DNA from 2 places in the Actinacidiphila sp. ITFR-21 genome. Region 2 is predicted to be linked to the other one. Evidence: riboswitches for the same ligand, from Rfam matches in the RefSeq annotation. Region 2 holds a riboswitch; the other holds the start of a gene.
What was found. Region 2 has a riboswitch for cyclic di-AMP ahead of RLT57_RS18715 (C40 family peptidase). Riboswitches for the same ligand answer to the same signal wherever they lie in the genome.
Positions count from the first base shown of each region.

Region 1 (4,218 bases), 2.0 Mb from region 2:
CGGTCCGCCGCCACCCGTCACTCCCCTCGCCGCACCGGTATCCGCGGATCCGGCCTGTCCGTGTGGTCCGCGTGTGGTCCGCGGCGACCGCGCGGGTCCGCCGTCCGCGGGCCCGCCGCCGCACCCGCGCGTGCGCGGGTCCGTACGTCCCCGCCCACGGTACGGGACCGGGTGCGGGGACACGGGGAGGCGGGGGCACGCAAGGAGCCGCGCGGCCGGGACGGCCGGTGCGGTCAGCGCTTGAAGCGGGGGAACGCCGAACGCCCGGCGTAGACCGCCGCGTCGTCCAGGATCTCCTCGATCCGCAGCAGCTGGTTGTACTTGGCGACGCGCTCGGAGCGGGCCGGGGCGCCGGTCTTGATCTGGCCGCAGTTGGTGGCGACGGCCAGATCGGCGATGGTGACGTCCTCGGTCTCGCCGGAGCGGTGCGACATCATGCACTTGTAGCCGCTGCGCTGGGCCAGCTCCACCGCGTCGAGTGCCTCCGTCAGCGAGCCGATCTGGTTGACCTTGACCAGCAGCGCGTTGGCCGTGTCGGTGTCGATGCCCTTCTGCAGGCGCTCGGGGTTGGTGACGAACAGGTCGTCGCCGACGATCTGCACCTTTGCGCCCAGCCGGTCGGTGAGGACCTTCCAGCCCGCCCAGTCGTCCTCGAACAGCGGGTCCTCGATGGAGACCAGCGGGTAGGCGGCCACCAGCTCCTCGTAGTACTCGGTCATCTGGGCGGCGGACTTCTCCCCGCCCTCGAACTGGTACTTGCCGTCCTTGTAGAACTCCGAGGCTGCGGCGTCCAGCGCGAGCGCGATGTCCTGGCCGGGGACGTAGCCGGCCTGCTTGATGGCCTCGACGATGAGGTCGAGGGCGGCCCGGTTGGACTCCAGGTTCGGCGCGAAGCCGCCCTCGTCGCCGAGGCCGGTGGACAGGCCGCGGGACTTCAGCACGCCCTTGAGGGTGTGGTAGACCTCGGCGCCCCAGCGCAACGCCTCGGAGAAGGACTCGGCGCCGATGGGCGCGATCATGAACTCCTGGATGTCCACGTTGGAGTCGGCGTGCGAGCCGCCGTTGAGGATGTTCATCATCGGGACCGGCAGCACGTGCGCGTTCGGGCCGCCGAGGTAGCGGAACAGCGGCAGGTCGGACGCCTCGGAGGCGGCGTGGGCGACGGCCAGCGAGACGCCGAGGATGGCGTTGGCGCCGAGCGAGGACTTGTCGGGAGTGGCGTCCAGGTCGAACATCGCCTGGTCGATCAGCCGCTGCTCGGTGGCGTCGTAGCCGACCAGCTCCGGACCGATCTGCTCGATCACGGCGAGGACGGCCTTCTCGACGCCCTTGCCCTGGTAGCGGTTCTTGTCACCGTCGCGGAGTTCCAGGGCCTCGTAAGCGCCGGTGGAGGCGCCGGAGGGGACCGCGGCACGGCCGGTGCTGCCGTCGTCGAGGCCGACCTCGACCTCGACAGTGGGGTTGCCTCGCGAGTCGAGGATTTCCCGGGCTACGACGACGTCGATGGACGGCACGTTGTCTCCTTCTGCGGTGTCTTCGAAGTCTTCTCGTCTATGTCGGGACGAGCCTAACCGGCTTCAGGGCCGGGACCGGCGCTCGGCCCGGCGGCTGGAACGGAATGCCCCGGCCGGGCACGCCAGGGGGAGGGCGTGCCCGGCCGGAATGGTCAGGAGGCTTCGACCGCCGTCCGTCCGCAGTTCGGCCGGACCGGCTCGGCCGTTCGGGGACCGGCGCCCGGCTCAGCTCAGGTGCAGGTGCTGGCCCGGGTAGATGAGGTCGGCGTCGTGCACGATGTCGCGGTTGAGCTCGTACAGCTTCTTCCATCCGCCGTCCACGCCGTGCGCGGCGGCGATGCCGGAGAGGGAGTCGCCGCGGACGACGGTGTACTCGCCGTCGCCCTTGCGCACCACGGTGTGGGTGGCCGCCCGGTGGTGGGTGGCGGCCTTGTGGGTCTTCTTCGCCGGGGCCGGCGCGGCCTTGGTGGTACTGGACGCCGACGACGAGGAGGACGAAGAGGACGAGGAGGACGAGGAGGAGGACGTCGAAGACGACGAGCCGCCACCGGTGTTGATGTCGGGCGCCGGGCCGCCGGCGGTCAGGCCGCCGGCCGAGGCGCAGGACCACGCGCCCGGACCCTGGATGGCGAGCAGCTTCTCGGCGACGGCTATCTGCTGGTCCTTGGTGGCCAGGTCGGCGCGCGGGGCGTACTGCAGGCCGCCGGCCGCCTCCCAGCTGGACTGCGAGAACTGCAGGCCGCCGTAGTAGCCGTTGCCGGTGTTGATGGACCAGTTGCCGCCGGACTCGCACTGCGCGACCGCGTCCCAGGTGGCGACGGAGGCGGCGGAGGACGAGGTGGCGCCGATCAGCGGAATGGCGATCGCGGTGCCGGCGACTCCGGCGAACGAGGCGAGTCGGACGAGCTTGGAGGCACGACGGTGCTTACCCATGATGTTTGTGTCCTCACCGACGCCTGCGAGGTCAGCTGTCGGGTTCGGGCGTGAGTTGCCCGGCCGGGCCGCGTCCTGCTCATACGGCCATCTCGGCTTCACCCCAAGCCGGTCCCGGCCGTGCGTACGTTGCGCAGCGTGGTGTGCTGTCCGGTGCTGCGGGCGGCGTACGGGCCGGGTCCGGCGGAAGACCTTGGGTCCCCCGCTCCTGCCTGCGGCGCTTTCGCGTCGGCTGTTCCCGTCGGACGGCGGCAGGACTCGGCGTTCTGCCCAACGGGGCCCGCTGTGGCGAGCGACAGAACGTTAAGCACAGGTGGGCGGATAGGACAAACATCCCGGATCGGGTCGCCAACTGAGCCCGCCCACTCGGCCGGTCGACGAAGCCGCAGGTCACGGCGTCCGATATCAGCGGCCTGCAAGCGGGCGGTCACAGCGGCCGAAGAGAGGCTTGTCACATCTTCGACCGGAAGGGACGGGCGGTACGTCCGGTTTGTCGGCCAGCCGTCAACCGCCGCTTTCTCAGCCAAGATTGAGGATCTGTCCGGGTTTGATGAGGTTCGGGTCCTCGCCGATCGACTGCCGGTTGGCCTGGTAGAGCTGCCGCCAGCCGCCGTCGACGTGCTGGGCGGTGGCGATTCCCGAGAGCGAGTCGCCGGCGCCCACGGTGTACCGACCGGCGGGTGAAGTGCCCGGATCCTCACCTTTGTTGGCGGTATCGGTGGATGCGGGGCCGGACGGTGCGGCGGAGTCCGTGTCGGTCACCGAGAAGACCTGGGTCCGGGTGGCCTGGTCGCGGGCGGCCAGCTCCTCGTCGGTGGGGCTGTACGGCTTCGCGTGCCTGCCGGCTCCGCTGCCCGCGTCCGGCGCGGTCGGCAGGGCGCCCGTCGGGTCCGTGGGGGCCAGCGTGGCGGCGCCCCCGGGGTCCGGGAGGCCGGGCGGCGGCGTGGTGCCGGCGGGGGCCGTCGGCGCCGCCGGGACGGCGGGCGTGACCGGCGGGGCGCTCGGGCCGGTGCCGCCGTCGCCCGGGTCGCCCGGTGCGGCCGTCGAGGGGGCGCCGGGGGTGGCCGGGGCGGTCGGCGCCACCGGGGGCGTCGCGGGGTCCGTGGCGGCCCCCGAGGGCGGCGTGGGCGGCGTCGTGGCGGGCGGGTGCTCGCCGGGCTGGGCCGGGGCGGGCTGGGGGGAGGGGGAGGAGCCCGGGTCGGGTGTCGCGGGGTCCTGGAGCAGGCCGGTGCCCTCCTCGCAGCCCGGCCAGGCGTTCGGGCCGAGTTCGGTGAGCATCCTCTCGGCCACGGCTATCTGGTCGGCCTCGGAGGCGAGGTCGGGGCGCTCGGCGTACGCGGCGCCGCCGTACAGGTCCCAGGTGTCCTGCGTGATGGCGAGGCCGCCGTAGAAGCCGTTGCCGCTGTTGGCGTGCCAACTGCCGCCGGTCTCGCAGAACGCCACCCGGTCCCAGGTGGTCTGGTCCGCGGCCTGGGCGGTGGCCGCGCCGAAGAGGGGCAGGGCGATGCCGGCGCCTGTCGCGGCGGCGGTCGCCATGGTCACCACGGCCGCCGGGGTCGGGCGGGGGCGCCGGTGCCGGCCGTTACCTGACGAAAGCATTGCGGTCGCCTTTCTTTCCGGCCTCACGCGCCCGCGTGTGCCGCCGTGGTCCCCGTTCGGTGACCTGCGGACCCGCCGGTCCGGCCGGGGTCGGGGCCGGGCCGCCGTCCACGGGCGGCCGCGCTGGTGAGGGCTGGCGCGTCCCGCGAGCCGTACGTGCCTCGCGTTGACC
Region 1 is NZ_CP134605.1:2,263,379-2,267,596, forward strand. It holds gene RLT57_RS10030 (FtsB family cell division protein) at 1-14, opposite strand, end outside; gene eno (phosphopyruvate hydratase) at 234-1,514, opposite strand; gene RLT57_RS10040 (transglycosylase family protein) at 1,740-2,447, opposite strand; cyclic di-AMP (ydaO/yuaA leader) riboswitch at 2,453-2,596, opposite strand; gene RLT57_RS10045 (transglycosylase family protein) at 2,967-4,046, opposite strand.
Region 1: it holds a riboswitch for cyclic di-AMP, as region 2 does, so the genes downstream of both, RLT57_RS10040 (transglycosylase family protein) here and RLT57_RS18715 (C40 family peptidase) in region 2, are expected to answer to the same signal.

Region 2 (4,218 bases):
TTCGCCCGCCGGCTCGCGTTGCGCTCGATGACGGCGTTGGCGGCGGACAGGATGGTCTGGGTGGAGCGGTAGTTCTGCTCCAGCAGGATGGTGCGGGCCTGGGGGTAGTCCTCCTCGAACTGGAGGATGTTGCGGATGGTCGCGCCCCGGAAGGCGTAGATCGACTGGTCCGCGTCACCGACCACGCACAGCTCGGCGGTGTCGTCGCCGGTGCCGACCAGCTCGCGCACCAGCGTGTACTGGGCGTGGTTGGTGTCCTGGTACTCGTCGACCAGGACGTGCCGGAAGCGGCGCCGGTAGTGCTCGGCGACGTCGGGGAACGCCTGGAGCAGGTGGACGGTGGTCATGATGATGTCGTCGAAGTCCAGCGCGTTGGCCTCGCGCAGCCGGGCCTGGTAGAGCGCGTACGCCTCGGCGAGCTTCTTGTCCAGGGTGTTCTCCGCCTGCCCGGCGAAGGTCTCCTCGTCGATCAGCTCGTTCTTGAGGTTGGAGACCTTGGCGCTGAAGGACTTCGGCGGGAACTGCTTGGGGTCGAGGTCCAGGTCCCGGCAGACCAGCGCCATCAGCCGTTTGGAGTCGGCGGCGTCGTAGATCGAGAAGGACGAGGTGAAGCCGAGCACCTTGGACTCGCGGCGCAGGATGCGCACGCACGCGCTGTGGAAGGTGGAGACCCACATGGAGGTGGCGCGCGGGCCGACGAGCTGCTCGACGCGTTCCTTCATCTCGCCGGCGGCCTTGTTGGTGAAGGTGATGGCCAGCACCGAGCCGGGGTGGACGTGGCGGGCGCCGAGCAGGTACGCGATGCGGTGGGTGAGCACCCGGGTCTTGCCGGAGCCGGCGCCGGCCACGATGAGCAGCGGACCGCCGGCGTGCTCGACGGCGGCGGCCTGCTGCTCGTTGAGCCCTTCGAGGAGCTGCGCCGGGTCGGTGGCCGGGCGCGGGGCGCCGTCGCGGTAGTGGGCGTCGTGGGGCGGCGGGCCGTCGAAGCGGTCGCCGAAGAGGTCGTGCGGCACGTCCTCGGCACCCGGTCCGTCCGGTCCGTCGTCCGGCTCCGGCGGTTCTGCCGCCGGGCCGCCGGCGGGGCCGTGGACCGCTTCGAGACCGGCCAGGAAGTTGTCGTCAAAGAGGCTGCTCATCGCTTCCCGAGTCTAGGGCCTGTCGGGTGGATCTCCGCGGGTCGAGGAGCGGGGTCCGAAACGCGCGCGGGCACAGCCGGGGAGGGAGGCGGCGTGGTGTGTCGTCGACCGGCGGGAACGCGGCAGGCGCGCCGTACCGGGGCCCGCGACGCCGCGAAGACCCACCCGACGGACCCTGGGCGCCCCCGCCGACACGCACGGCCCCCTTCCCCGAGCCGCGCCCGCACGTCTCCGGCCGGGCCTGCGGCCGTCACCTCCGCGGCGGCCCGGCGGTGGCGCCGTCGCGACCCTCCGTGACGGCCGGACCGCTCGGCGCGATATGACGAAAAGGTATCGGGCCTATCGGACACGCCCCTTCCCAGCGGCCCCGCGCTTTGGCTACGGTGCCGCACCAGGCAGAGCGCCCGGAAGGAGTCCGCCCGCCATGGCGACACACCGTAAGGCCCGTACCGCGATACTCGGCTCCTCCGGCCCGCGGGCGGCCGTGGGGCTCACGACGGCGGCGCTGGCCACCGTGACGCTGCTGGCCGAGAGCGCGGGCGCCGCCCCGGCGCCCGGCAAACCCGCGCAGCCGTCCGTCGCGGCGGTGCAGGCGAAGGTGGACGCCCTGCTCCACCAGGCCGAGGTCGCCACCGAGCACTACAACGGCACCAAGGAGAAGACGGACCGGCAGAGCGCCACCGTCAACAAGCTGCTGGCCCAGGCCGCCAGGAAGACGCAGGCGCTCAACGAGTCCCGCCGGGTGCTCGGGATGTACGCCGCCGCGCAGTACCGGGACGGCGGCGACACCGCCAGCCGCTATCTGTTCTCGGCCGACCCGCAGGCGCTGCTGGACCAGGTGCACCTGACCGGTGTGATGGCCGAGCGGCAGAAGGGGGCCGTGGCGACGTTCCGGGTGCAGCAGGCCGACGCGGCCCGGCAGCGGATGGCGGCGGCCGGCAGCCTGGCCGCGCTCACCGCGCAGCAGGCGGAGCTGAAGGCGGCGAAGGCGGCCGTGCAGCGGAAGCTGGGCGCCGCGCAGCACCTGCTCAACAGCCTGACCGCGCAGGAGAAGGCACGGCTGGCGGCGCTGCGGGCCCGGCAGGAGGCCGAGGCGGAGGCGAAGGCGAAGGCGCTAGCGGCGAAGGAGGAGGCCGCGCGGGAGGCGGCGGCCGAGGCGGTCGCTACGAAGGGCGCGGACGCGCCGACGACGCCGGTGAACTCCTCGGTCGCCGAGCAGGCCATCGCCTTCGCGCACCAGCAGCTGGGCAAACCGTACGTGTGGGGGGCGACGGGACCGGACTCGTTCGACTGCTCCGGCCTGACGCAGGCGGCGTACAAGGCTGCCGGGGTGTCGCTGCCGCGGACCACCTACGACCAGGTCGACGTCGGCACCCGGGTCTCGGAGGCGAACCTCCAGCCGGGGGACCTGATCTTCTTCTACAGCGACGTCAGCCACGTCGGCCTCTACATCGGCGGCGGCGAGATGATCCACGCCCCGCACACCGGCACGGTCGTCAAGATCGCCCCGATCACCGAAATGCCGTTTTACGCCGGGGTCCGCCCGTATTGAGGTGACCGGTCGGGCCGGTCGCGACGACCGCAACCGGTAAGGTCACAAAGCGATTTCGGTCACATTGCGATCCAATCTTCCCAAGTGGTGCAGAACTTGGTTACGGTGTCCCGCTAGGCGGCCTGCTTTCCGTCGGTGAAAGTGCCGGCAGCGCGTCGCCTCCGCTCAATCCGGCCTCGGCCGGAGCCGGGGACCCACGCACCAACTGGGGTGAATCGGGACGGATACCCGCACAGGTGTCCGGACCGTAGGGCGACTTCCCGCCCGAACCCGTCAGCTAACCCGGTCGGCGGCCCATGGAAGGAGCGCCTCCTTGGCGTCGCACCGCAAGCCGCGTACCCGCATACTCGCCTCGGCCGCCCCGCGCGCCGCGGTGGGAGTGACGGCGGCGGCCCTGGCGTCCGTCACCCTGCTGAGCGAGAGCGCGAGCGCCGCCCCGGCGCCCGCCAAGCCCTCGATCAGCGAGGTCAAGAAGCAGATCGACACCCTCAACCAGCAGGCCGAGGTGGCGACGCAGCAGTACGACCAGGCCAAGGAGAAGACCGACACGCAGCGGGCCAAGGCCAACCTGCTGCTGACGCAGGTCGCGCAGAAGACCCAGAAGATGAACGAGACCCGCCGGGTGCTGGGGCAGTTCGCCACCGCCCAGTACCGCGAGGGCGGCATGGGCGCGAGCACCCAGCTGCTGCTGTCGTCCAGCCCGGAGTCGTTCCTGGAGCAGACCCACATGATGGACCGGGTCTCGGCCACCCAGGAGCAGGCACTCAAGACCTTCCAGGTCCAGCAGGAGCAGGCGAACATCCAGCGGTCCCAGGCCACCGCGAGCCTGAAGGCGCTGACCGACGCGCAGAAGAAGCTTGCCGCCCAGAAGAAGAACGTCTCGGCGAAGCTGGCCACCGCCCAGAAGCTGCTGAACAGCCTCAACGCCGAGCAGCGGGCGAAGCTGGCCGCGCTGAGCAGGCCGCCGAAGTCCACCACGTTCGCGTCGGCCTCCTCCTCGTCCTCCTCGTCCTCCTCGTCGGCGGTCAGTACCTACAGCGGCCCCGCTTCCGGGCGCGCCGCCGCGGCCCTCCAGTTCGCCCTGTCGCAGCGCGGCAAGCCGTACGTCTCCGGTGGCACCGGGCCCAACGCGTACGACTGCTCCGGCCTGACCCAGGCCGCCTACCGCGCGGCCGGCATCACCATCGGCCGCACCACCTGGGACCAGGTGACGGACGGCACGGCCGTCTCCGAGTCGGACCTGCGCCCCGGCGACCTGGTCTTCTTCTACTCCGGCATCAGCCACGTCGGCATCTACCTCGGCAACGGCGAGGTGGTGCACGCCCCGCACACCGGCGCGGTCGTGGAGATCGCCCCGATGAGCTGGATGCCGTTCGCCGCGGCCCGCCGCATCGCGTAACCGGCCCGCAGCCGTCGTCCCCGCGCCCTGCCCCGGCCGGGCCGGGGTGCCGTCACCGGGTGAGCGGGTGGCCGGCGGCCGGGTGAGCGGGGTCCGGGTGATCAGGCGGCCGTGCGGCCGGGTGACCGGGT
Region 2 is NZ_CP134605.1:4,241,916-4,246,133, reverse strand. It holds gene pcrA (DNA helicase PcrA) at 1-1,136, opposite strand, end outside; gene RLT57_RS18720 (NlpC/P60 family protein) at 1,561-2,688, shown strand; cyclic di-AMP (ydaO/yuaA leader) riboswitch at 2,841-2,996, shown strand; gene RLT57_RS18715 (C40 family peptidase) at 3,002-4,087, shown strand.